Linked DNA regions of Longimicrobium terrae. The main gene of each other region encodes a partner of the protein of the gene in region 2 in a complex. Links are inferred from orthologs where the notes say so. Each region holds a gene or a part of one and is shown on either strand. Other genes may lie near its edges. The genes, in order: accD and HNQ61_RS15290.

Region 1 (10,911 bases), on a different replicon or contig from region 2:
CCAGCCGCCGCGCGGTGGCGATCGCGTCGTCGTTGGTCACCTGGATGACCTCGTCATAGATCTGCCGGTCCAGGTTGCCCGGCACGAACCCCGGCCCGATCCCCTGCTGCTTGTGCGGCCCCGGCTGCCCGCCGCTGATCACCGGGCTTTCCGCCGGCTCCACCGCAATGATGCGCAGGTCCGCCCGCCGCTCCTTCAGATAGCGCCCCGCGCCGCTGATGGTGCCGCCCGTGCCGACGCCGGCGATGAAGACGTCGATATGGCCGTCCGTATCCTCCCAGATCTCCGGCCCCGTAGTGCGAAAGTGCACGGCGGGATTCGCGGGATTGTCGAACTGGCGCGCCATCCAAGCCCGGTCGCCCAGCGCCGCGGCGATCGCCTCCGCGCGGGCGATGGCGCCCTTCATCCCCTTGGCGCCTTCCGTGAGCACCACCTTGCAGCCCAGCGCGCGCAGCAGGTTGCGCCGTTCGATGGTCATTGTCTCGGGCATGGTGAAGATGCAGCGGTAGCCGCGCGCAACGGCCGCGTACGCCACGCCGATCCCCGTGTTGCCGCTGGTGGGATCCACCACCACCATCCCCGGCCGCAGGTCGCCGCGGGCGATGGCATCGTCCACCATCGCGGCGCCGATGCGGTCCTTGACGGAGTTGAAGGGATTGAAGCCTTCGTGCTTGACCACGATGCGCCCGGGCAGCCCCGCGCCCAGGCGGTTGAGCTGAATGAGCGGCGTGCCGCCCATGGTCTGCGTGATGTCGCCGTAGATTCTGCCGCGTGACATGCGGAGCCTCCTGAAGCAGAGAGATTGGCCGACGGCGCCGGCCGCCGCTGGGCGATACCCATCGTCCGAAAGCCGGTTCCGCGCGCTCCCAGTCCGCCACGTACGCGCGGCGGTTCTCGCGGCCGGACCCTCCGCGCACCCCCGCAACCGCCGCGCCCTCCGCGTGAGGGCTGTTTCCCACGGCGCCATCCTGCGACGCGAATCCGACGGCCGCGCGCCCGGCCCTCCATCCGCCAACCCTGGCAGACAGCCCGCGGGGACGGTCCGTGCCTCTGCCCGTCATCCGCGCGGGACGCGGGTGATCCGCACATCCGGCGATCCATCCACACCGGAGAACATCGCCCGTACGCCGGCCTCACATCCGCCGGATTCGAGCGATCCGCACGCCGGGAACGCGCGGCCGATCGTCCCCCGGAACAGCGCTCCATCCGCCATGAACGTCCGTCTTTCCGGATGACGGATCGCGCGCTATCCTGAGTGCTGCCCGTTTAGCACCCGCCGATCACGCACCCGGAGGCCGGATGTACAGCCGCACCGCGCGAACCCTCATGCTCCTTGCCCCCGTTCTGGCGGCGGCGCCCGCCGCCGCGCAGACCGCGCGCGACCTGCCGCGGCCGCCGGTGGCGCGGGTGCTTCCCCGTACGGACACGCTGCATGGCGACGTGCGCGTGGACAACTACTTCTGGCTGCGCGACCGCGCCAACCCGGAAGTCATCTCGTACCTGCAGGCGGAAAACCGCTACGCCGACACGGCCATGGCCGGCACCCGCGCGCTTCAGGAAACGCTGTACCAGGAAATGGTCGGCCGCATCAAGCAGAACGACCTTTCCGTTCCGGACCGCATCGGGCCGTACTTCTACTACTCGCGCACGGAAGAGGGAAAGCAGTATCCCATCTACGTGCGCCGCCGCGGCAGCATGACCGCGCCCGAGGAAGTGATCTTCGACCAGAACCGCATGGCCGAGGGGCACGGCTACTACTCGCTGGGCGCGTTCGCCGTCAGCCCGGACCACCGCATGCTTGCGTTCGCGGTGGACACGGCGGGCTCGGAGCACTTCACGCTGATGGTAAAGGACCTCAGCACCGGCCAGGTGCTGCCGGACCGCATTGACGACGTGCACTTCGGCGTGACGTGGGCGGCGGACAACCGCACCCTGTTCTACACGCGCACCGATGCGTCGCAGCGCCCGGACCGCATCTTCCGCCACGCCGTGGGCACCCCCACCGCGTCGGACGTCAAGGTGCACGAGGATGCCGACCCGCTCTTTCGCGTGAGCGTGGAGCGCACCAAGGACAACCGCTTCATCGTGGTGGGCTCGGAAAGCTACACGACGTCCGAGGCGATGGTGGCGCCCGCGGCGGGCCCCTTCACCTTCCGCATGGTTTCGCCGCGGCAGGACGGCGTCATCTATTCCGTGGAGCACCAGGGCGACCACTTCGTCATCCGCACCAACGCCGACGGGGCCAACAACTTCAAGCTGGTGCAGGCGCCGGACGCCGATCCGTCGCGCCGCGCGTGGCGGGAACTGGTGCCCGCGCGCGACTCCGTGCTGATCGACGGCATGGACGTGTTCCGCAACTTCCTGGTGCTGTACGAGCGGGGCAACGCGCTGCGGCAGATCCGCGTGCGCGACGTGCGCAGCGGGCGGGAGCACGCCATCTCCTTTGACGAGCCGGTGTTCAACGCGTCGCCGGGAAGCAATCCGGAATACAACACGGATACGCTGCGCTTCGGCTACACCTCGCTGGTCACGCCGTCGTCCGTGTACGACTACGACATGGGACGGCGCGAGCGCATGCTGCGCAAACAGACCGAGGTGCTGGGCGGGTACGATCCCGCGCGGTACGCCAGCGAGCGCACCTGGGCGCGCGCGTCAGACGGGACGATGGTCCCCGTCTCGCTCGTCTACAAAAAGCCGTTCGTGCGTGACGGAAGCCGGCCGCTGCTGCTGTACGCGTACGGATCGTACGGCATCAGCACCGATCCGGCGTTCAGCGTGGCCAACCTGAGCCTGCTGGACCGCGGGGTGGTGTACGCCATCGCGCACATCCGCGGCGGGCAGGAGATGGGCCGCGGCTGGTACGACCAGGGCAAGATGATGAACAAGCGCAACACGTTCACCGACTTCATCGCGGCGGCCGAGCACCTGGTGGGCGAGCGCTACACCTCGCGCGAGCGGCTGGCCATCCGCGGCGGCAGCGCGGGCGGGCTGCTGATGGGCGCGGTGGTGAACCTGCGCCCGGACCTGTTCCGCGCGGTGGTGGCGGACGTGCCGTTCGTGGACGTCATCAACACCATGGCCGACGCCAGCATTCCGCTCACGACGGCGGAGTGGGTGCAGTGGGGCAACCCGGTGGCGAGCGAGCAGGAGTACCGCTACATGCTTTCCTACTCGCCGTACGACAACGTGGAGGCCAAGGCGTACCCCACCATGCTGGTGACGACGGGGCTGAACGATCCGCGGGTGGCGTACTGGGAGCCGGCCAAGTGGGTGGCCCGCCTGCGCGCCACGCGCACCGACGACAACCTGCTGCTTCTGCGCACCAACATGGGCGCGGGCCACGGCGGCTCGTCGGGCCGGTACGACGCGCTGCGCGAGACGGCGTTCCGGTACGCGTTCGTGCTGCACAATCTCGGGATCGACCGGTGAGGAAGTGCGAAAGTGCCAAGTGCGGCATCGTCGGCCCAAACGCCGCACCGCCCCCGGGCACTAGGCACTGAGCATTGGGCACTGCTGTTCCCGCACTCACGCACTAACGCACCCAGCACTCACGCACCTCAGTTCCGGGCGTGTCCCCGCTGCGCGGGGCCGGGCTTCGCGCGCCGTAGGCAACGATACAGCTGTTGCCAACGGCGCCGAGCCCCCGGTTCGCGCCACGGCTGAGACGTGGATGGCGGCCTCGATGCACGCGCGAACCGGGTTCTCGGCCCTCCGGGCGCGAATCCCTCACGCAACTCACCCCGGCGGCGGCATTCCATCGGCACGAAAACGCGGGCCCGGCGACATGCCGGGCCCGCGTCCGTTCGTCTCCCGCCTCGCGCGTGGAAAAGTGGATCTCAGAACGCGGGCGTGCAGGGGCAGCAGGTCAGCCGGGTGCCGGGCGTGTAGCACAGCGTTCCGCTCAGCGCTTCGTTGCCGTCCACCGTTCCGCGCTCGGCCTGCTCGATCTCCATCTCGAACGAATCCACCGCCAGTTCGTCGATCCGCAGCGTAAGCTTGCTCATGGCGTCTCCCGGAATCCGCCCCGGCCCGCCGCGCGCATTCGGCGCGGCGCTCCGCGGCTGTGTGCCCGAACCGTAATCGGTCGCGAAACGATGGGCAAGGATGATGCGCGATCAGTCATCCCTCGCAGGCGGTAGAAGATGAGGTCCACGGCAAGGCCGAATGCGGACGAAACGGCTCCTGCGACAGGCTGTGGGCCCTCACCCCGCGTGCTCCGCACGACGACCCTCTCCCACGAACGGATGTGGGAGAGGGAGCACACACCAGTTTGGCGCGGGGTGGATGGCGCGAACGCGTGAACATCAATCAGGCATCCGGGTGTGCGGATTGTCGCCCGGCGGTTGAAACCGCGCCTCGAGACACACGAAGTCCGCCTTCGCGGACTGTGCCTGCGGCTACGATGTGGATTCCCCAACGCAGTTGAAGCCCCGATCGTGGACGCGACAGCGGCCATGAGTCGGGGGTTCCCGCTGTTTGAGCGGCGGATTCATTCGCTCAACGAGATCCGCTCCACGCCCGTACTATGGCTCCCGCGCGAACCGTACGCCTCGCTCCCGCTCCGAATCTCCGCGCTGCGCACCGAACCATCCGACCCAACAACCCTCCCCCAGTCTTTTTTGGGGGAGGGGTGGGCGAGTAGTACGAGCCCGGGTGGGGGCCGCCCGCGGACTCCGCCCCACGAACGCCACCATTCGTCCCGTCCAGGCGGGCGGCGGCACCCCCATCCACCCATCCACCCATCCCCAATCCACACCAGCACTTGCACGATTGTCTGCCGCTGTAGCAGATTGGCCGTGCATCATCAAACCTGGTCTGCTCCGCCCCCGGCGCGCATTCCGTACTCCCCGGCATGGCGCGTGCATGTGCGCACGGCGATTCCCGGGTGGTGCCGGGTTGCGGTGGTGCCGGGGGCGGCCTAGCTTTGCGCCCCTCGTAAGCCAACGGATTACAGGGCAAAACCACACGCCACAGGCGCCCGCAGGGCCTCGGACGGCCCCGGCGAGAACGTACGGAAAGAGCACATGGCCTTCAGCTGGTTCCGGTCGGGGAGCTTCATCCCGGTCAACGACATCGCCGTCGACCTTGGGACGGCGAATACCCTGGTGTACGTAAAGGGCGAAGGCATCGTCCTGAACGAGCCCTCGGTGGTGGCCATGGAAAAGGCCACGAACCAGATCAAGGGCATCGGGCTCGAGGCCAAGCGCATGCTGGGCCGCACCCCCGAAGGCATCACCGCGGTGCGCCCCCTCAAGGACGGCGTCATCGCCGACGTGGACGTCACCGAGATCATGCTGCGGTACTTTCTGCAGACGGTGACCTCCAAGCGGTTCCTGAAGCTCAAGCCCACGGTGGTGGTGGGCGTGCCCTCGGGAATCACCGAGCTGGAGCGGCGCGCGGTTCGCCAGAGCGCGGCCGCGGCGGGCGCCAAGGAAGTGTACATGGTGGCCGAGCCCATGGCCGCGGCCATCGGCGTGGGGCTGCCGGTGGAAACGCCCACGGGCAACATGGTCATCGACATCGGCGGCGGCACCACGGAAATCGCGGTGATCGCGCTGTCGGGGATCGTGTGCGACACCAGCATCCGCGTGGGAGGCGACGAGATCGACAACGCCATCGTCACCTTCATGCGCAAGAACTACAACCTGATGATCGGCGAGGCCACGGCCGAAGCGGTCAAGATCCAGATCGGGTCGGCCTACAGCACCGGCGACGAGCGCGAGATGGACGTCAAGGGGCGCGACCTGGTGTCGGGCATTCCCAAGACGGTGCGCGTGCACTCGCAGGAAATCCGCGAGTGCATCCAGGAGCCCATCCAGGCCATCGTGGAAGCGGTGCGCCGGGCGCTGGAAATCACCCCGCCGGAGCTGGCCAGCGACATCGTGGACCGGGGCATCGTGATGACGGGCGGCGGAGCACTCATCCGCGGCCTCGACAGCCTGATTGCCCGAGAAACCAACCTTCCAATTCACGTCGACGAGGATCCGCTCACCTGCGTGGTTCGCGGGGCCGGGCGCATTCTGGACGACGTGATCAAGTACAAAGGAGTGTTGACGTCCTGAGCGCGTTCAGACCGTACCTGCGCGGCGCCGGAGAGCGCGGCCGCAAGCGAGACCTGGCCATCGCCGGGACGTTCGCCGCCCTGGCCGGGCTGGCGTACCTGATGCCCAGCCCGTTTCAGGACGGCGTGGGGCACGCTCTCCGCAGCACCGTGCTCTACCCGTTCGTGGCGCTGCAGCGCGGCGCCGCCGACCGCGAGGGCCGCTTTGCCGACGTGGGCCGCCTGCGCTCCGAGCGCGACAGCCTGGCCTCGTTCCTGGTGGGGCAGGCCACGCTCGCCTCCGAGAACCGGCAGCTGCGCCAGCTGCTGGGCTTCCGCGAGCGGCTGACCTACTCGTTCGTCCCCGCCGAGGGGCGCTGGGTGGCGGGGCAGGGCTCGCAGGGGCTGCTGCGCCTGTCCGTGGGCCGGCGCGACGGGCTGCGCGACGGCGCCGCCGTGATCACCGCCGACGGGCTGGCGGGGCAGGTGGGGCAGCTGGGAAGCGCCACCGCCATGATGAAGGCCTGGACGCACCCGGACTTCGCGGTCTCGGTGATGACCCAGGACGGCGAAACCTACGGCGTGGCGCACCCCATTCAGCGCGAGGGGATCGACATGCTGGCCTTCAGCCCGGTGGCGTTCCACACCGCGCCCGACACCGGCGCGCTGATCGTCACCTCGGGTGAGGGCGGCACCTATCCGCAGGGCATTCCCGTGGGCCGCGTGGCCGGCGAGGGCAAGGACCCCGGCGGGTGGCAGCGCATCTACTACGTCCGCCCGCTGGTGACGCCCGGACAGGTGTCGCACGTGCTGGTGCTGGGCGATCCGGTGCAGGGCGCGTCGGACCAGAACCTGGCCGCCGCGTGGGGCGTGCGCCTCACCGCGCCGGCCCCGGCCGATTCGGCGGCGCGCGGGCTGAGCCCCGATGCCGCGGCCCCGGCCCGTCCGGCGGCGCCCAGGCCCGCCGCGCCGCGCCCGGCCGCACCGCGTCCGCGGCCCCGCCCGGTGGACCCCACGCCGGAACTGCCCGGCCGTCCCGTATTTCCGGGTGAGCCCCAGGCTCCGCCCGCCACCCAGAATCCGGGAGAGTAGGTTACGTGACGGAGGGAACGCGTTGGCAATTCGTGGCGTTCATCGCGGTGCTCGCGGTGCTGTACTTTCTGCTCCGGATCGGCATGGGGCTGGGAGAATTCGCGCCGGACCTGCTGGTGGTCGCGCTTCTGCTGGCCGCCCGGCGCATGCGCGCGGGGTGGGCCGCGGGGCTGGGAGTGCTGCTGGGCCTGCTGGACGGGTCGGTGAACATGTACACCTTTGGCGCCGGCGCGCTGGCGCTGGCGGTGCTGGGCTACCTGGGCGCCCGTTCGCGCGAGTGGATCGCCGGCGACAGCCCGGTGGTGCTGGTCATCTACCTGATCGCCGGCAAGTGGCTGTATGATGCGATGATGTACCTGCTTCTGCTGCGTACCGACGTGGCGGGGCCGGTGAGCGGGCTGGCGTTTTCGCTGATCGCCGCGATCTACGCGGGGGCGGTGGGGCTTGCGGCCGCGGCGGCGTACCGCGCGGTGGCATGAAGGGGGTTCTCATGTGCGGGTCGGGGATGGACGGCGTGCTCCGCGCGCCTGAGAGGGCGGCATGAAGCGCTACGCGCAGGTGCGGCTGGGAGACCCGGTGCTCTTCTGGCTGGTGGTGGGGCTGGCCGTCTTCGGGATCTGCATGATCTTCAGCGCCGGCGCCGTGGACGTTCCCGGCACCCGTGCCGAGGGGACGTGGCGCCAGCAGCTCATCTTCTTCACCCTCGCCATCCTGCTGGTGCCGGTGCTGCTGAGGGTGCGCTTCGGATGGCTGGAGTGGGGCGCGCAGCCGGCGTACGCGCTGGGGCTGGTGCTGCTGATGGCGGCGCTGGTGTTCGGCAGCGGCGGCACGACCGGCGCAAGCACCAAGAGCTGGATCCGCGTGGGACCCGTGGGCCTGCAGCCCTCGGAGGTGGCCAAGATCGCCACCGCGCTCATGCTGGCGCGGGTGCTGGGCGAATGGCGCGAGCCGCCCAAGACGCTGTGGGCGCTGTGGAAGCCCATCGGCGTCGTCGCGCTCCCCATGGGGCTGGTGATGCTGCAGCCGGACCTGGGCTCGGCGCTGGCCTTCGCCAGTATCCTGGTGTGGTGCCTGTACTGGGCCGGCACGCCGGTGCTCACGATCTTCTTTCTGATCAGCCCGCTGCTCAGCCTGTTCCTGAGCATCAGCGTGTGGGTGTGGGGCTTCTACATCGTCCTGCTGATGGCGATGCTCTTCTGGCGCAACGCCTTCATCAGCGAAAAGATCTCCATCTTCGTGGCCAACGCGGTGGCCGGCGCCGTGGCGCTGCCGCTGTGGAACATGCTGAAGCCATATCAGAAGGCGCGCTTCATGGTGTTCCTGGACCCGGCGAGCGACCCGCGGGGCACGGGGTACAACCTGATCCAGAGCCGCGTGGCCATCGGCAGCGGCGGCTGGTTCGGCAAGGGCTTCATGGAAGGTCCGCAGAAACGGCTGGCCTTCCTTCCCGAGCAGCACACCGACTTCATCTTTGCCGTCATCGGCGAAGAATTGGGGTTCATCGGCGTGCTTGCCGTGCTGCTGACCTTCGGGCTGATCTTCTGGCGGCTGATCCGCGTCGCGGAGCGCTCGCGCGATCCGTTCGGCTCTCTGGTGCCCATCGGCATTCTGGGAAGCTGGTTCACCCACGTGCTCATCAACGTGGGGATGACGGTGGGGGTGATGCCCGTGACCGGCATTCCGCTTCCCTTCATCAGCTACGGCGGCTCGTTCCTGCTGGTGAACCTGCTGGCGATGGCCGTCATCCAGCGAATCGCGGCCGAGAAGGCGCGCTGACTTCGGTCAGCGCGCCCCTCGGCCCGCCTCCGCATCTCCATTCCCGACACACACTCCGGTCCTCATGGCCTGGTTTCGCAAGCCCAAGACGCGCCTGCAGGCGGCCGACCGCCGCGACCTGCCCGGCGAGCTCTGGGAAAAGTGCCCCAACTGCGGTGAAATTCTCTACACGCAGAAGCTCAAGGAAAACTGGAACGTCTGCCCCAACTGCGCCTTTCACCTCCGCCTTTCGGCCGACGGCTACGTCGCGCTGCTGACGGATGAGGGAAGCTTCACGGAGATGGATGCCGACCTGCGCTCCGCCGATCCGCTGGGCTTCGTAGACCTGAAGCCGTATCGCGACCGCCTGGTGGCCGCGGAGCGCAAGAGCGCGCACGGCGACGCGGTCATGACGGGCGGCGGCACGCTGGACGGCATTCCGGTGGAAGTGGGCGTGATGGACTTTTCGTTCATCGGCGGGTCGATGGGCTCCGTCGTGGGCGAAAAGCTGGCGCGCGCGGGGATGCGGGCGCTGGAGGCGCGCAAGCCGTACATCATCGTGTCCGCGTCCGGCGGCGCGCGGATGATGGAAGGCATCTTTTCGCTGATGCAGATGGCCAAGACCTCCGCGGTGCTGGCGCAGATGCACGAGGCCGGCGTGCCGTACGTAGCGCTGCTGACGGATCCCACGACGGGCGGCGTGACGGCGTCGTATGCCATGCTGGGTGACCTGAACCTGTCGGAGCCCAACGCGCTGATCGGGTTCGCGGGGCCGCGCGTCATCGAGCAGACTATCAAGCAGGAGCTTCCCGAGGGCTTTCAGCGCGCCGAGTTCCTGCTGGAGCACGGGATGCTGGACGACATCGTGGACCGCCGGCAGATGAAGGCGTACCTGTCGCGGTCGCTGCGGCACATGCTGGGGCTGCCGCCGTCGGAAACGCTTCGCGCGCCCGAAGCGGCGTGAAGGCGGACGATCCCGCCGCGTGGCTGTTCGCGCGGACGACGGGCGGCATCCGGTGGGGGCTGGAACGGACGGAGGCGCTTCTCGCCGGTGCGGATGATCCGCACCGGCGTTTCGCATCCCTGCACGTTGCTGGCACCAACGGAAAGGGTTCCGTTTCCGCGCTGTGCGATTCCGTTCTCCGCGCGGCGCGTCCGGAGCGCGCGGCCGGGCTGTACACGTCGCCGCACCTGATCCGCTTTCCCGAGCGCATCCGCATCAACGGCCGCGCGGTGGACGACGCGCTGCTGGCCGCGTGCGAGGCCGAACTGCGCCCCGCGATCGAATCGTCCGGCGCGACGTTCTTTGAGGCGACGACCGCGCTCGCGTTCCTCTGCTTCGCGCGCGCGGGGGTGGAGATCGCCGTGGTGGAGGTGGGGCTGGGCGGGCGGCTGGATTCCACCAACGTGCTGGACCCGCTGGTCTGCGCGGTGACCAACGTCGCCGTGGATCACACCGAGTACCTGGGCGATACGGTGGAGGCGATCGCGGCGGAAAAGGCGGGCATCTTCAAGCCCGGCGTTCCCGCGATCACGGGCGAGTCCGCGCCGGGCACGCTCGCCGTCCTCCGTGCGCGCGCGGAGGATGCGGGCGCGCCGCTCACCGTGCTCGATGACGTGGCGGAGGTGGATGACGTGCGGCTGTCGCTGGAGGGCACGCGCTTCCGCCTGCGCTCCGCGCGATGGGGAGAGCGCGAGGTGCACGTTCCGCTGATCGGCGCGCACCAGGCGCGCAACGCCGCGCTCGCGGCGGAACTGCTGGGGCTGCTGCCGGATGACGTGCGGCCGTCGTGGGAGGACGTGGAGCGTGGATTCGCGGCGGTGCGGTGGGCGGGGAGGATGCAGGTGGAGCGCATCCGTGGCGGAACGTGGATCTTTGACGTCGCGCACAATCCCGCGGGCGTGCAGGCGCTCTGCGCGTCGCTGGATGCGATGACGCTGGAGCAGCCCGTCATCCTCCTTGCCTCCGTGCTGGCGGACAAGGATTGGGCGCACATGCTTACGCCGCTGCTCGCTCGATCCAG
Region 2 (8,324 bases):
CTCTGCGCCGGGTTGGGAAGGCTGGGCAGCGGCGGACGGTCCGCGCGCGCCGGGGTCGTGGCCGGCTGCACCACGGTTTCGGCCTTGAGCTGCTCCAGGTCGATGGTGCGGCGCTGCCGGTTGTCGTCCTGCAGCGTCACCTGCATGCGCCAGATGTCGATGGCGATCACCCGCTCGTTGCCCACCGTGGTGCGGATCGTCTTTCCTTCGCGGGGAAAGCGCTTGCGCGCCTGCAGGTAGGCATCGTGCTCGTACGTCAGGCAGCACATCAGCCGGCCGCAGGTGCCGCTGATCTGCTGCGGGTTCAGCGACAGGCTCTGGTCTTTGGCCAGCTGCAGCGAGATCGGCTTGATCTCGCGCAGCCAGGTGCTGCAGCAGAGGGCGCGGCCGCACCGGCCCACGCCGCCCAGCTGCGCCGCCTCGTCACGTACGCCGATCTGCTTCAGTTCGATGCGCGTGCGGAACGTGCGCGCCAGCTCGCGGACGAGCTGGCGGAAGTCCACCCGCCGCTCGGCGGTAAAGAAGATCGTGAGCTTGTTGCGGTCCCACTGCCACTCGGCGTCGCTCACCTTCATGTGCAGGCCGTGCTGCTGCACCATCTCGCGCGTGCCGCGGCGGACCCGCTCTTCGTCGGCGCGAAGCACGTACACCTGCCGCACCTCGTCCTCCTCGGCGGGGCGCAGGATGGGGAACGACACGGGGCCGTCGCCGCACTTCTTCTGCGCCACGCCGCCCAGCGACACCACGCGGCCCACGTCGCGGCCGCGCTCCACCTCCACCATCACCCAGTCATTCACCCGCACCGACGGATCGGTGCAGGTAAAAAAGCCCTTCCTCATCCCCTTGAAGCCGACCTCCACCAGAAAGGTCTGCCCTTCGGCCGACGGAAGGGGCTGGAACACGGGAAGCTCCAGTCCCACGGGTACCTCCACTTTATCGCGCACGCCGCGCGCTCCGGGGGAACGCGCGGCGGCATCTATGTTGGTTCGGGTCCGCTGACGCGGATCTCGGGGCGGGTCAGCCGGCCTGTCGCCAGCGGCCCATCCCCATGTACTTGGCCCACCGCGCCTCGCGCAGTTCCTGCACGCCAAGCGGCCGGAGTTCGGCCAGGTTGCGCACCAGCGCCTCGCGAAGCGCGCTTGCGGTGCCTTCCCAGTCGCTGTGCGCCCCGCCGGCCGGCTCGGGGATTACTTCATCGATCACGCTCAGCCCCTTGAGGTCGCCGGCGGTGATCTTCATGGCGGTCGCCGCCTTGTCGCGCTCGGCGCCGCTCTTCCACAGGATGGCCGCGCACCCCTCGGGGCTGATGACCGAGTAGATGCTGTTTTCCAGCATCAGCACGCGGTCCGACACGCCGATGGCCAGCGCGCCGCCGCTGCCGCCCTCGCCGATCACCACGGCGACCGACGGAATGGTGAGCGCCGCCATCTCGCGCAGGTTGCGGGCGATAGCCTCGCCCTGGCCGCGCTCCTCGGCGCCGATGCCGGGATAGGCCCCCGGCGTGTCGATGAGCGTCACCAGGGGACGGCGGAACTTCTCCGCCAATTTCATCAACCGGAGCGCCTTGCGGTACCCCTCGGGGTGCGGCATCCCGAAGTTGCGCAGCAGGTTCTCCTTCATGTCCCGGCCCTTCTGCTGGCCCAGGACCATCACCGTTTCGCCCTCCAGCCGCGCCCAGCCGCCCACGATGCTGGCGTCGTCGCGGAACTGGCGGTCTCCGTGCAGCTCCACGAAATCCGTGAAGACCAGCTCCAGGTAGTCCAGCGTGTAGGGACGCTTGGGGTGCCGGGCCACCTGCACGCGCTCGATGGGCGACAGGTTGGCGAAGGTGTCCTGCTTGAGGCCGGTAAGCTTTCGCTCCAGCGCCAGCAGTTCGTTGCTGACGTCCAGGCCGCGTTCGCGCGCCAGCGTGCGCAGGGAGGAAATCTGCTCCTCCACGTCCGCGATGGTGCGTTCGAAGTCCAGGTGCGCTACGGTCGCCAAATCGTGCTCGCTTGATTCAGGCTCCAGGGCGGAGCGATCAGGTTCGTCGTTCGGATCCGGGTCCTTCAACGGATGGAACGGGTTTGGGCGTGTCCCTCCGCTGCGCTCCGGGCCGGGCTGCGGGCGCCGTAGGCAACGATACAGCTGTTGCCAACGGCGGCGAGCCACCAGGGCGCCCGGACATCATCGTTCCCTGCGGACCCCGGCGCGCGGGCGCCCCGGCGTCTCGCCCCTCCGGGCCCGCATCCCTCACGCGAACCGCGGTGCGTGAGGGCTGGGTGCGTGGGTGCTCAGGATTCCGGATCGTACATGATCTCGCGGACTTCCTGCGCGCAGCGGCAGCCGCGGGCGATACGGGCGGCCCACTCCAGCGCCTCTTCGCGCGAGGGCACCTCGATGACCGAGAACCCGCCGACGACCGCCTTGGTCTCGGGAAACGCGCCGTCCGTGGCGCTGCCGTCCGTACCGACGATGGACGCCCGCTGGCGCTCGATGCCGCCGCCGAAGATCCACACGCCGGCCGCCTTCGCTTCCCGCACCACCGCGTGCGACGCCTCTCCCACCTCGGGCCAGTCACCGGCCGGAATGTGGTCCATCGAGCCGTCGTCGAACGAGATCAGGTACCGCGGCATCTGCTTGCTCCGTCGTCTCAGTCCGCCCGCCTGCCCACGCCTGATACAAGCGCTGAGCCACCGGCGCGGGTCGGGGTGGAAGTGTGAGCGGGGAAGTGCCTGGGATCAGGTGCCCGGTGCCCGGTACGCCCTCCGCGCCGATGCGGCCGCCGCAGTCCGCGCAGGCGGACTTCGTGCCTTTCCAGCGGCGAATCCATTCGCTCCTGGACGGCGGCCGCGATGCACTCCGTCGATCCCGCCAATGCATCCGCCGCAGTCCGCGCAGGCGGACTTTGCGCCGTTGTTGCCGCGACTTCAGTCGCCCGTGCCGGGAACAGGGGACAGACCCGGCCATCCATCCGCCGTTCCTATTCCCCATTCCCCATTCCCTATTCCCTGCCGTTCCTACTCCCCCCCACTGTTGATGCTGAACCCGCCGCCACCTCCACCCCCGCCGCCGCGCCGCGGAAAGCGCTCCTCCCGCTGCTGCGCCACCACGGCGGGCGCGTCGCGGTGCAGGCTCACCCGCTCGTCGCCCAGCGCCTCGCGCAGCGCCATCAGCAGCTCGTCGCGCGGGGCCACGCGCAGGGTGCGCGACCGCAGGCGCGGCGCGTCGCCCTCGCCGCCGTTCTTCCACACCACGAACAGCGGGCCGGCGCCGGCGTGCTCCGCCAGCGCGCTCTTCGCGGCGGCGAGCGCTTCCGGCGCCACGCCGGCCGACGCGAGCTCGATCTGCACGCCCACGTCGCCGCTCTCGCGAATCTGGGCCAGGGGGATCGCGCTGTCCAGGAACATGGGCGGCTCTTCCTCGTCGCGCTCGCGGTTGCTCACCGCCCCGCGGATGACCACGGGCGCATCCTGCTGCAGAACGTCCTTGTATTTAGCCCACGAGTCGCCGAACGCAAGCACCGTGGCCGTTCCGTGGAAGTCCTCCACCGTAATGCGCCCCCATTCAGAGCCGTCCTTCTTGCTGATCTGGCGCGCCGCCTCGGTCACCACGCAGGCCAGCTCCACCTTGCAGTCCTTCTGGTGCTTGAGCATGGCCGTGGTCGTGCGAACCTCGTACAGCGCAACGTCTTCGCGGTAGCGGTTCAGCGGGTGCCCGCTGATGAAGAAGCCCAGGATCTCCTTTTCGCGCGCCAGCCGCTCCGTCTCCGTCCACTTCTCCACCTTGGGCAGCGCCGGGGCCTGCACCAGCGTGGCCGCGCCCGCGTCGCCGCCGCCCAGCAGCATGTCGAAGAAGCTGTCCTGCGCGCTCTCGCGCTCCTTTTGAATCATCTGTGCGTTGGCGAAGGCGGCGTCCAGCCCGGCCAGCAGCTGGCTGCGCCCCATCCCCTCTTCCTCGAAGCCGTCCAGCGCGCCCGCGCAGATCAGCGCCTCCAGCACCCGCTTGTTGCAGAGACGGAGGTCGATGCGGACGAGGAGGTCGAACATGCTGGTGAACGGCCCCTCCGCCAGCCGCGCGGCGATGATGGAGCGCACCGCGCCCTCGCCCACGCCGCGGATGGCGCCCAGCCCGAAGCGGATGCTGCCCACCCCTTCGCCGATGACCGTGAACTTCCAGTTGGAGTCGTTCACGTGCGGCGGCAGCACCTCGATTCCCTCGCGCCCCACGCGCGGGAGGAAGCGGCCCATCTCCTTGCACTGCGCGATGTACGACACCACGTCGTCGATCTTGTCGACGACGGACGACATCAGCGCGGCCATGAACTCGGCCGGGTAGTAGCACTTGAGCCACGCCGTCTGGTACGCCACCAGCGAGTACGCGGCGGAGTGCGACTTGTTGAAGCCGTAACGGCCGAACGCCTCGATCTGGTCGGCCAGATCCTTGATCTGCTGCCGCGGATAGTTCTTTTCCACGGCCTTGTCCACGAACTTGCCCAGTTCCTTGGCGATCAGCTCCGCGTCCTTCTTGCCCACCGCCTTTCGCAGCACGTCCGCCTCGGCCAGCGAAAGACCGCCCAGGATCTGGACGATACGCATCACCTGCTCCTGGTACACGATCACGCCCTGGGTGGGCTCCAGCACCGTTTCCAGCTCCGGGAACGGGTACTTGACCGGCTCCTGACCCAGCTTGCGGCGGATGAACACCATGTCCATCCCCATGTCCAGCGGGCCGGGGCGCAGAAGCGCGTTGGCGGCGATCAGGTCGTCGAACCGGTCCGCCTTCATCTGCCGGATTTTTTCCGTCGCCAGCTGCGATTCAAACTGGAACACGCCGGCCGTGCCGCCGCGGGCCATCATGGCGTACGGCTCCGGATCGTCCAGCGGAATGTCCTCCGCCCGCGCGTACACCGCGCCCGTCACCGGGTGCTTGAGCGCGCCGTAGCGGCGGCGGATGTCCGCCACGGTGTCGTAGATCACCGTGAGCGTCTTGAGGCCCAGAAAGTCCATCTTGAGCATGCCGGCCTTTTCCAGGCACGTCATGTCGTACTGCGTGACGATGATGGACTCGCCGCTGCCGCCGCTTCCCTTGGTGCTCTGGGTGCAGATGGGGACGTAGTCGTCCAGCGGGCCGGGGGCGATGACGACGCCGGCCGCGTGCACCGACGAGTGGCGCGACAACCCTTCGAGCGTGGATGAATAGTCCAGCAGCTGGCGGTAGCGCTGGTCCTTTTCGTACAGATCCTTGATGTCGGGAATCTGCTCCCGGGCCTGGTCCACCGTCATGCTGAAGGCGGGGCCGTTGGGAATCAGCTTCGCCAGCCTGTCCGTTTCCGCCGGCGCGAAGCCCAGCGTGCGCCCCACGTCCTTGATGACGGCGCGGCTCTTCATCGTCCCGAAGGTGATGATCTGCCCCACCGCGTCGCGGCCGTACTTGTCGCGCACGTACTCGATGACCTCGCCCCGCCGCTCAAAGCAGAAGTCCACGTCCACGTCGGGCATGGACACGCGCTCGGGGTTCAGAAAGCGCTCGAACAGCAGGTCGAACTTGATGGGGCAGCAGTCGGTGATCCCCATGCAGTAGGCGACGATGGACCCCGCCGCCGAGCCGCGCCCCGGGCCCACCGGAATGTCGTGGTTGCGCGCCCAGCGGATGAAGTCGGCCGTGATGAGGAAATAGCCGGAGTACTTGAGCGAGGTGATGACCCCCAGCTCGTACTCCACCCGCTCCACGATCTCGGCCGGCAGCAGGGCGCGGATCTCGTCTTCCGCCCTGCCCTGCACCTGCACCGGCTCACCGGTCGCGCCGCCGGCCCCCCCAGCGTAGTGCTTCAGCGCGCCGCTCCACACCCAGGCGCGCAGCATCTCGTCCTCTGTGACGAAGCCTTCTTCCTGCGTGGGGAACGCGGGGACGTGGTAGCCCTTGGGGTAGCTCCAGTTGCACTCGTCGGCGATCTGCAGCGTGTTGGTCAGCACGTCGGGGCGGCCCGGAAAGCGCGCCGCCATCTCCTGCGTGTTCTTGAAGTACAGCTGGTCGTCGTACTTCATGCGGTTGGGGTCGCTGAAGTCCTTGCCCAGCCCGATGCACAGCAGAACGTCGTGCGCCTGGTGGTCGTGCGCGTTCAGGAAGTGCGCGTCGTTGCTGGCCACCACGGGCACGCTCATCTCCTGCGCCAGCTTGAAGATGCGCTTGTTCAGCTCATCCTGCCCCTGGCTGTCGTGGCCCTGCACTTCCAGGTAGTAGCGGTCGCGGAATACCTCCTGGTGCCACGCCACCGCGTCGCGCGCCTGCTCCCAGCGGTCTTCCATCAGGTGCTGCGCAACCTCGCCCGCCAGGCAGGCGGAGGTCACGATGATGCCTTCGGAGTACTTCTCCAGCACCTCGCGGTCGATGCGCGGCTTGCCGTAGAAGCCCTCGGTGTAGCCGATGGACGTAAGCTTCGTAAGGTTCTTGTAGCCCTGGTGGTCGCGGGCAAGGAGTACGAGGTGGTAGTAGCCCTTTTCGCCCTTGGCCTTGCTGCGGTCCGTGCGGGCTCCCGGAGCGACGTACGCCTCCATGCCGATGATGGGCTTGATGCCCGCCTTCTTGGCCTGCTCCTGAAAGACCCAGGCGCCGTACATGCAGCCGTGGTCGGTCAGGGCGAGCGCCGGCTGCTCGAACTCCTTGGCGCGCTTGATGAGGTCGCCGATGCGGTTGGCGCCGTCCAGCAGCGAGTACTCGGAATGGCAGTGCAGGTGAACGAACGACATCGGCCTCTGCGGGGTGGGTCCGGAAGGGCGCCCGGTATGGCGAACTGCTTGTACCCCAACGCGTTGCGAAAGGGCCGACCAGCGCCGCGGCGCCGGTGCTCAGGGGGTGGAATATGGGGCCGCGAGGCTTTCAGGGGAAGGCGGACAGGGCTTCCGCGCGGGCCCGGGAGGGAATATCGAGGGGTGGCGCTCGCGACCGGGCGTGCTCGCCCGCAGCGTGCGCCTGCTCCGGGATGTTCTCCTCCCCTGGGCCAACAAGCCGCGACGGCGTCCGGTCTGCAGCCACCCGCTCACCCGCCCGGTGCTGTTGCGCTCGCGTTCCGAGCTTTTGATTCCGGTTTGCGATATCAAAGTTTCGGCGGTTATGTTTTGACAGCGGGCTGCATGTTTGAAACGTGAGCGGTGGGAGGCTTCCTTGGGCAGAGCAGGCAGGTGGGTTCAGCAGCAATCCGGCCCCGAGGGGTTCTCGGCATTCATTCCCGCGCCTCTGCCGCCGGTCCCGCCGCCGGACTTTACGCCGGAGCTGCAGCGGATTCACGAAGAGGCCGTCCATGCCGTGGGGCAGCTGGAGGGCGTTTCCCGGACGATGGATCCGGACCGCCTGCTTTACATGTACGTGCGCAAGGAGGCGGTGCTTTCGAGTCAGATCGAAGGAACGCGGTCTACGCTGTCAGATCTGCTGGAGTACGAAAACAGTACGACTCCCGGCACTCCGCTGGACGATGTGCAGGAGGTTTCCCGGTACGTGGCCGCGCTGTACCACGGGTTGGGGCGGATCCAGCGCGGCGAACTGCCTCTCAGCCTGCGGCTGATTCGTGAACTGCACGGGGTTTTGATGCGGGAAGGAAGGGGCAGCGCCCAGGCTCCGGGTGATTTCCGGCGTACCCAGAACTGGATCGGCGGCACCCGGCCGGGGAACGCGCGCTTCGTGCCGCCTCCTCCCAACGAGATGACGGCCGCGCTCGGCAACCTGGAGCGGTTCCTCCATGACGAGTTCGGCCGAACCGCCCCGATCGTGAAGGCGGGGCTGGCGCACGCGCAATTCGAGACCATCCACCCGTTTCTCGACGGCAACGGCCGGATCGGCCGGCTGCTGGTCAGCCTCATCCTCGGCGCCGAAGGTCTCCTGACACAGCCCTTCTTCTATCTCAGCCTGTACCTCAAGGAAAACCGGGCTGATTATTACGATGCGCTTCAGCGGGTTCGCACGCATCACGACTGGGAAGGGTGGCTCCACTTCTACCTGGTCGGCGTGCAGGCGGTCGCCAGTCAGGCCGCCGATACCGCGCTGGCGCTTCGAGCTCTCTTCGAGCAGGACCAGCAGCGCGTCCTGCGACTCGGGCGCGCGGCTGGCTCGGCGTTGCGCGTGTACGATCTTCTGCGCCAGCGGATCGTGCTGTCTGCTCCCCGGGCCGCCGAGGAACTGGGGCTTACCTGGCCCACGGTGAATGCCGCTCTGCAGCGGCTGGAGGGGGCTGGAATCGTCCGGGAGGTGACGGGGCGCTCCCGGGACCGCATCTACGTGTATGCGCGCCAGCTCGAGTTGCTGGATGCGGGAACCCGGGGGGCAGCCACCAGTCCCCATGGTCCTCCTGA

What was found.
Region 1: the proteins of HNQ61_RS15290 (region 2) and accD are in contact, whole or in part, in a solved structure (PDB 8UXZ), measured with the Escherichia coli proteins. The link is inferred for Longimicrobium terrae from one-to-one orthologs.

Annotation. Positions count from the first base shown.
Region 1 is NZ_JACHIA010000003.1:86,162-97,072, reverse strand. Bases 8,109-10,911 are described here. They hold accD (acetyl-CoA carboxylase, carboxyltransferase subunit beta), read left to right. Parts: upstream 8,109-8,972; coding sequence 8,973-9,851; downstream 9,852-10,911. Other genes in these bases: HNQ61_RS06445 (Mur ligase family protein), read left to right, coding at 9,848-10,911; rodA (rod shape-determining protein RodA), read left to right, coding at 8,109-8,908. Outside these bases: cysK (cysteine synthase A), read right to left, coding at 1-778; HNQ61_RS06480 (S9 family peptidase), read left to right, coding at 1,300-3,429; HNQ61_RS06475 (hypothetical protein), read right to left, coding at 3,837-4,004; HNQ61_RS06470 (rod shape-determining protein), read left to right, coding at 5,025-6,062; rod shape-determining protein MreC, read left to right, coding at 6,164-7,132; HNQ61_RS06460 (hypothetical protein), read left to right, coding at 7,138-7,611; more of rodA, read left to right, coding at 7,673-8,108.
Region 2 is NZ_JACHIA010000009.1:26,622-34,945, reverse strand. Bases 1-2,756 are described here. They hold HNQ61_RS15290 (acetyl-CoA carboxylase carboxyltransferase subunit alpha), read right to left. Parts: upstream 1,984-2,756; coding sequence 1,018-1,983; downstream 1-1,017. Other genes in these bases: HNQ61_RS15285 (YciI family protein), read right to left, coding at 2,274-2,615; HNQ61_RS15295 (regulatory iron-sulfur-containing complex subunit RicT), read right to left, coding at 1-944. Outside these bases: dnaE (DNA polymerase III subunit alpha), read right to left, coding at 3,000-6,728; HNQ61_RS15275 (Fic family protein), read left to right, coding at 7,144-8,324. UniProt on the Escherichia coli protein: Component of the acetyl coenzyme A carboxylase (ACC) complex. First, biotin carboxylase catalyzes the carboxylation of biotin on its carrier protein (BCCP) and then the CO(2) group is transferred by the carboxyltransferase to acetyl-CoA to form malonyl-CoA.